2 regions of the Lysinibacillus sp. C5.1 genome follow, and region 1 is predicted to be linked to the other one. Evidence: riboswitches for the same ligand, from Rfam matches in the RefSeq annotation. Region 1 holds a riboswitch; the other holds the start of a gene.
The links. Region 1 has a riboswitch for FMN ahead of ribE (riboflavin synthase). Riboswitches for the same ligand answer to the same signal wherever they lie in the genome.
Positions count from the first base shown of each region.

Region 2: linked by a shared signal. The riboswitch ahead of I5435_RS06160 (ECF transporter S component) and the one ahead of ribE (riboflavin synthase) in region 1 are both predicted to bind FMN.

Region 1 covers NZ_CP066226.1:1,723,107-1,727,326, forward strand. Annotated here, with positions in the region: gene I5435_RS08090 (YibE/F family protein) at 1-595, opposite strand, end outside; FMN riboswitch at 989-1,114, shown strand; FMN riboswitch at 1,235-1,360, shown strand; gene ribE (riboflavin synthase) at 1,552-2,190, shown strand; gene ribB (3,4-dihydroxy-2-butanone-4-phosphate synthase) at 2,250-2,879, shown strand; gene ribH (6,7-dimethyl-8-ribityllumazine synthase) at 2,897-3,364, shown strand; gene I5435_RS08110 (spore germination protein) at 3,472-4,220, shown strand, end outside.
Region 2 covers NZ_CP066226.1:1,341,286-1,345,505, forward strand. Annotated here, with positions in the region: gene sigX (RNA polymerase sigma factor SigX) at 125-658, shown strand; gene I5435_RS06155 (RNA polymerase subunit sigma) at 655-1,941, shown strand; FMN riboswitch at 2,192-2,388, shown strand; gene I5435_RS06160 (ECF transporter S component) at 2,613-3,200, shown strand; gene I5435_RS06165 (hypothetical protein) at 3,280-3,438, shown strand; gene I5435_RS06170 (C39 family peptidase) at 3,779-4,220, opposite strand, start outside.

The DNA of each region.
Region 1 (4,220 bases):
TCAATGAAACACATGTAAATAATAGAATACATACACCACTGACAAATACTAAACTAACGTTAGCGTGTTTTATATATAAATCCAATGCGAATGATAATATTAGTGCATTCACCATCAAACTGATGATTGATAATAAGCCCTGTCTTTTTCCAACAATCAGTAAAGAAAAAATAAAAATCCATGCAACCACTAATACGTACTGGTCACGTTTGACGTCTAAAATCGTACCTGTTAAAGTCCCGTTATTATCTGTATTTGCCTTAATAGAGACAAATATTTTATTCCCGACCTTGTATTCGTGATCAAAAGCGGCAGAAGAAGAATACTCATTTATTAAAGAAACAAGCCGCCCCTTATCTTTTCCATTTTTTAGTACTGCTGTGATCCGCTGCGTGTATAAATAATCGTCATTACTGTACATATCTGAGACAGATGTTGAATCTTCCAATTCTGTTTTTATAACTTCTGCGATTGGACGCTCATAAAATGTTTCGTTATGTTGAACGAAAATAACAGAAGCTATAAAGCATAGTACCAAGAAAAAAATTATTACTATCCGTTGGGTTGATATTGTATTAAAAATAGTAGTAAACAATAAAAAAACCTCCTATGAGGGGAATTTGACAATGCCAGTAACAAGCGACTGTGTTATATGAGTAGCGTTGAATAATAACACACACTAACATTCCAATTTTTAGATGTCAAGCTGGTTATATGTGGTCATGTAAGAAGTAACGCTTATAACAGATGAAAGTTTCTTTTAAGAAACAATGAAGCATACATTGATGGTGTTTTAAATTGGATATAGCCTAAAGATATAGTCATGAAAGTATTTGTTAAAGAGCTTTATCCAAACAAAGGATAAATCATTATTTTAAATCTGCTCGTATAGTTTGTGTGCCAAAGTAAGTAAGGATCTGAGAATATTAATAAAATTTTAGGTGGATAATCTATTAAAATAATGTTATCGTATGAAGTAACTAAATAATATATCCTTCAGGGTAGGGTGAAATTCCCAATCGGCGGTGATGAAGTAATTCAAAGTCCGTGAGCGCAAGCTGATTTGGTGCAAATCCAAAACCGACAGTTACAGTCTGGATGGGAGAAGGGTGAAAGTATAAGCTTTTTAAATTCGTATGACTTTAAAAGGTCTATTTGGCTACGCTTATATAGCATACTACTTCCCATCGCTTCTGTTGGGAAGTTTTTTATTTAGGCAAAAATTGAATAAATATCTGTTCTTCGGGGTAGGGTGAAATTCCCAATCGGCGGTGATGAAGCAATTCAAAGTCCGTGAGCGCAAGCTGATTTGGTGCAAATCCAAAACCGACAGTGATAGTCTGGATGGGAGAAGAACAATGAGATGGCAGCCTGTGGAAAATTTTTGTATCCACTAGGTTTATTTCGTGACGTCTTATGGACAAGTACTCCCAAAACCCCTTTTATGTGAAAGGGGTTTTTTGTTTGTTTCGATTATAAAAAATGAAAGGGGAATTAAAATAATCACTATCAAAAGGTTTACGACATAGGGTTAAGAAAGTAGGTGGAAAATTGTTTACAGGTATTATTGAGGATATTGGTACAGTAAAAACCTTGCAAAGCGATAGGAGAAGTATGGAAATAACGGTGATTTCGCCCAAAATAGTGGCGGATGTGAAGCTTGGGGATAGTATAGCCGTAAATGGGGTTTGTTTGACAGTAACTCATTATAATGACCAAGAGCTAACAATGGATGTAATGCCTGAAACAGTGAAAGCGACGAATTTACAGCAACTAACTGTTGGAAATGCGGTCAATTTAGAGCGTGCAATGCCAGCCAATGGACGATTTGGTGGCCACTTTGTTTCAGGGCATGTAGATGGTGTAGGGAAAATTTTACGTAAACGTCCAATGGCAAATGCGGTCTATATTGAGATCGAACTTTCAGAAGACTTAACAAGCTATTGTATTCCTAAAGGTTCAATCACAATTGATGGAACGAGTTTAACGCTCTTTCATGTTGAAAAAAACAGTGTCACAGTATCGCTTATTCCACACACATACAAAGAAACCGTACTAGGAATTAAAAATGTTGGGGCACTAGTCAATATCGAAACCGATTTAGTAGGCAAATACATTATTCACCAGCTAAAGGGTAGTCAGCAATCGTCGACTATTACAAAAGATTACTTAGCGAAGCATGGTTTTTAACCTGCTATAGAAAGAAAAAACATAATTTATAAAGTGATATCTATTAGGAGGTGGCAATGTTGCTACATTCAATTGAAGAAGCGATTGCCGATTTAAAACAGGGCAATATGATTGTTGTCGTGGATGATGAAGACCGTGAAAATGAAGGAGATTTACTGGCCCTTGCAGAGTTCATGACACCAGAAACGATTAATTTTATGGCGAAATATGGTAGGGGGCTTATTTGTACACCCATTTCACAGCAGCTTGCACAAAAATTAGCGTTGCAGCCAATGGTCGTAGATAACACTGATAATCACCAAACAGCGTTTACTGTCAGTATTGATTATAAAGAGACAACAACAGGCATTAGTGCGTTTGAACGTGCTTTGACGATTCAAAAAATGCTAGCGTCACATGCACAAGCATCGGATTTCCGTAGACCTGGACATGTTTTTCCGCTAATAGCAAAAGACAATGGGGTATTAGAGCGTCGAGGGCATACGGAAGCTACTATCGATTTGGCTAAACTTTGCAACAGTGTACAAGCTGGCGTGATATGTGAAATTATGGGCGATGATGGGGAAATGTTACGCTTTGATGATTTAGTGAAATATGCAAAAAAACATAAATTAAAAATGATTTCGATTGACGCATTAGCAACATACCGTCGTCAACATATGCAAATAGAAAATTCACTTACTATGTAAAAGAGGAGAATGAAATGATGGGCAAAACATTTGAAGCACAATTAATTGGCAATGATTTAAGAATAGCGGTGGTTGTTGGTCGTTTTAATGAATTTATAACAAGTAAATTATTAAGTGGTGCATTAGATGGGCTAAAGCGTCATGGTGTAGACGATGATTTAATAGATGTTGCGTGGGTACCAGGTGCATTTGAAGTACCGTTTATCGCAAAGCAACTAGCTGAAACGAAAAAATATGATGCCATTATAGGTCTAGGTACAGTTATTCGTGGCTCTACAACGCATTATGATTATGTGTGTAACGAATCAGCTAAAGGCATTGCAAACGTATCGCTTTCGACAAATGTACCAGTGATTTTTGGTATTGTCACAACTGAAAATATTGAACAAGCGATTGAACGTGCTGGAACAAAGTCTGGCAATAAAGGTTATGATGCAGCGATGTCTGCAATTGAAATGGCTAATTTACAAAAAATGATTGGCTAAAAGGATGCATGGTCGTAAAATTTATTGCATAATTTTTTGGACATTGGGAAATATATGTTTATAAGTATTTTAGTAAAATAATTTGTTTGAATTTGGTTCAGTAGGAGATGAGGAATATTCAATCAATAGAACAAGAAATCGAATTGAAAATGTTGAAAGAATTATTTCAACGCTCTGCTGACGTAATTTTTCAATCTTTTACCTTTCAACAACAGCATGTTTATTTTATTACATGTGAGTCGATGGTCGATCAGTTTTTATTGAATAAGGTCATTATCGATCGAGTTCAATCTTTGTTTGAAGACAGCTCTGTAAACTTATTAGAGGAAAAAATAAAAAACGATTTACACATTCCTAATCTTCAAAAAGTAACCAATTTAGATGATGCTATTACGCGTGTATATTCAGGGTTTGTTTTGCTTTACTTTGAAGGGGAAAAAATTTTATTTTCAAGTAAAATTACAAAAAAACCAAATCGAAATCCTGAAGAAACAAAGCAAGAACTAGTGGTAAAAGGGCCGAGAGATGATTTTATAGAAGATGTTTTTATTAATGTGGCCTTAATTCGTAAGCGATTGCCTACAAATTCTTTATGCGTGGAAACAGTGGAAGTCGGAAAGCGCTCTAAAACGACAGTGGCTGTCCTATACATGGGTGATATAACGGACAAAAATATGGTCACGGAACTAAAAAAGCAATTAAGGAAAATTAATACAGATGTTGTCTTTAGTGGCGATATAATGATGGAAAGTGTGGAAAAAACCGCGAAAATTTTACCGCGACATGATTATACAGGGCGACCAGATTTCGCAATACAAGCGCTAGTCAGAGGACGAATACTTCTTTTTGTCGATGG
Region 2 (4,220 bases), 380 kb from region 1:
AGGGGCTATACGTCGGCTTGTGCTCGGGTTTAGACACATAGCAAAATTAAGACCAAAATATTATTTAAATGTAACTTGTGCGAGTGTTAGACGACAAATACTATGAGAACGGGGGTGGAGTGCTTTGAATGACTCCGTGTTCCATCGACTATACGATGCATACCATCAAGACGTGTTCCAGTTTCTTATTTATCTAGTAAAAAATCGCACACTTGCTGAGGACCTTGCACATGAGGTTTATGTCCGTGTGCTGCGATCTTATGAACAATTTGCAGGGAATAGCAGTGAAAAAACTTGGCTTTTTGCTATTGCTAAAAATGTCGCAATTGATCATTTTCGAAAGCAGGCTGTGCGCCAAAAACATTCACTCGATTTTTTTGACTGGGAAACGGAACAATTACATTCAACCACACCATCACCGGAAGATGTGCTACAGGCCAGTGATGAATTAAAGCAGATAGAGTTTGCACTTGAAAATTGTACAGGGGATCAAAAAATGGTTATTATTATGCGCTATTTCCAAGATTTGTCGATTACTGAAACTGCGCAAATACTTGATTGGACAGAGGCAAAGGTTAAAACGACGCAACATCGAGCCATTAAGTTTTTAAGGCAACATCTACAACAGGTTAGGGAACAGGAGGCGAAAAGGCAATGACGCATAAACAATTTGACGATGAACAACTTGAACAAATGTTGAACAATGCCCCGAAGCTTACTGACCACCGCTCGAAAGACGAAGTGTTAAAAAGATTGCTTGCTGATGCACGTTTACAAGACAACATACATCTTCAAGAGGCGATACAACCAGTAGCTGAGGCAAAAGAACAACAAGCGCAATCATTGCCTGCTCAAGAAAATACTAAACCTATAAAACGACGCAAGAGTAGGTGGCCTATTTTAAGTAGTGTTGCTGCAATTTTTGTCCTATCACTAGCAGGGTACATCTATGTATCGAACAATTCTTCCGTAAAGGATGAAGCAAACGCCCCAATCGAAAATTATTCTTCTGTGCAGGAGGATCGGTCGGTCACAGAAAGTGAAAATGCAGATGCAGATAGTGTAATGAAAGCGAATATTGGTGCTGAGCATGCTCGTATCCTATCGTTGCGGACATCTGTTTACGAAGATGATTTAGTCGATGCAGTCGTTTTCAGAATTGGATTACCTGGTGGTAAGGCTGATAGCATACCAATGACCTATATTATTCCGAACAAAAAAATAATTGCTGATTTTGGGAAGAAGAAGCCAACAACTTTACAAATGTATGAAAAATACGCACCTCAAATTGATGAAGAAGCAATGGGTTTAACAGACTATCATCCGTACAAAGGTGAGTTAAAAGAAGAAGGTAAAACGCTTGTGCACGTATTACCAGAAGAAAATGATTATGATGTAGCTTCGGCTTCTGTCACGAAATATTTAAACTCGTTAAAAGATACTTTTTCCGAGTCCGAATATAAAGCCATTGCCATTAAACAGGCAGATGGTTCTGATTACGAGTTTTCGCAAGCAGAAGAGCCGAGTGAGCCTATAGCGCTAACAAAAGATAATCATTACAATTATTATTTATATACAGAGGGAAACGGGACTGAATATTTATCGCCTGATTTCCATCAAACGTATCCTACTGTGACAGAGGCTCTACTGGCGATGCGAGACAAAAAGGATGATGTTTATGTGCCAGTTGTTCCGGAAAATGTCACATACACTGTAAAAGAAGAAGAAGATGGGGTTGTGGTCACATTTGACGCACCACTTGATTTAACGACAATGGATGCCGTACGAGCAACACAATTAATCGAGGCGATGATGTTGACTGCGTCAAGCTTTGATAAAAAGATACGTTTAGATAACATTGTCCAGGAAAGTTGGGAAGGCTTTGATTTAACAAAGTTTTTACCCATGCCTGTAGGTGCCAATAAACAAATGATGCCATAATATAGAAAACAGCTATCAGATAGTAGATAGCTGTTTTTTTTAATGGAAATACCGCGGGTAAAGCACCTTGATTCGCGGGTAAATGATAATAAATCGCGGGTAAGTGACTTTGTTCCGCGGATAAGCTACTCCATTATTTCTCACAAAGTGCTTGATTTATTAAACCATACAAATTTAATCGGATTATTTTAAGCAGAAGTATTTACTTTTATGTGATAAAACATTATAGTTAGTTTATAAAATAATATTGATTCATCTTCGGGGCAGGGTGAAAATCCCGACCGGCGGTAATAGAGTTGTAAATCGCTAGTGTAGTAGTAAGCTACAGTAGCTCGCATGATTTACTAGATGGCTCTTCAGCCCGCGACCTGTGCAAAGATTTTTTTGCATGGCTGACTTGGTGTAATTCCAAGGCCGACAGTATAGTCTGGATGGGAGAAGATGGAGGTACGATCGTCATTCGTTGTTACGAATTAAGCTATGTGCGAACGTTTTTTTAGTGTGTCTTTAAATGCACGCTATGCACAAAAAATAGCTAGTAATGGCGTTATTTACTCATGCCTTTTCTCCCTTATGCTGATTTGCATAAGGGTTTTTTCGTGAAAAACAATCGATTACGTCGTAACCTTTCTTCTTGCAAGATTGAATCAGCAAAGAGGAGAGAGTTTTCAATGAAGAAAAATGTCAAACTGCAATCGTTTATTACGATTGGTATGCTGAGTAGTATTTCGTTTTTATTAATGTTATTTAATTTCCCGATTCCACCGTTCCCAGCCTTTTTGGAAGTGGATTTCAGTGATATGCCTGCCTTACTTGCAGCCATCACGATGGGCCCAGTAGCAGGTATTTTAGTAGAGCTATTTAAAAATGTTTTAGATTGGATTTTCTCTGGTACGCCAACGGGAGTGCCAGTTGGTCATATTGCAAACTTTGTAACAGGCATATTATTTATTTTGCCAGTATCATTTATTTTTAACCGTTTTAAAACGATTGGAGGTCTTGTTGGAGGATTAGCAACAGGAACGATTGTGATGGCGGTTGGCATGAGCTTGTTAAATATCGCAGTATTTTTACCGATGTACACTTATTTCTTAGGTATGGAGCCAGTCGTTGGTGATTCATTATACACAATGATTGTTGCAGGCATTTTACCATTTAATATCGTGAAAGGTGTGTTATTAACGGCGATTATGGCATTGTTATTCACAACGATGCGCAAATGGATCAACCAACAACGCACAATGTATTTATCGAAATAAGCGTAAAAAAGTATGATTTAGGATAGTGTTCAAGTAATGACACCTTATTAGACTGTTATGTCTAGGAGGTGTTTTTTTGTTGCTTAAATTTGCAATTTCAGATTTACTTTCCAAAAAAGAACTACAAAATTTAAGTAGAAATACATTAAAAGGTTATGCAATATCGACTCACATGGAAGAATATCGAAAGAAAGTACCAGCAAACCATATTGACTTTTTACAGGTGAATTTAGTATGAGGGAAGTAAAAGTTATTATCCAAGGTCATTAGGTTAAAATAACAAAAAAATTATGAGGGGAATGAAAAAATGTATGATATTTACCATTGGTTTAGGTATTGAAGCTGTTATTGGGATAATTGTCAACGCAATAACTTGAAGCGAATTGCTACTTAAATTAGTCAAGTTTAGATAATAAATTTGTTCAATCTCCCGCAAATTTCGACAATACCTTTGATTTTCGTGGGAGATTTCTTTTAAATAAGTATACTACTTTATTCGCATCTCGGAGGTACCAGGTCAGTTATATGCTTTATTCGATTACAGGCGTACAGTTCTAATGAAAATATCATATCTTCTATTAATCCAAAGAAAAAACAATTGCTCTACCACTAAAACTGCTAAAGAACCTGTCTTCAAATACTATACTATTTGTTTCTCCCCAAAGAGAGGGATCTCTAAAACAAATTAGTCTTCCTTTAGAGGTATGAATTCGACCACATACTACTACCAAATGTCCCCCTTTGCTTCCGTTTTTAGGGAACTTTGGAGCAATAGAACATATTACTGGGCCCTTTGTTACAAGCAAGTTTTCAAGTTGTTTACCGCTTTTAACAACTATAGGCTTACCCTTCACCCCATACATTTCTCCTAAATCGGCTAAACCTTGGTGTAACCATCCCTTCGAAATATAATACTTTCTTTTTAAACCTTCTTTAAGTAATTCTAATTGGGTTGGTATAGGTATTTTATAATGAGATATAACCATTCGTAAACACGCCAACCCACAACATCTATCGCTC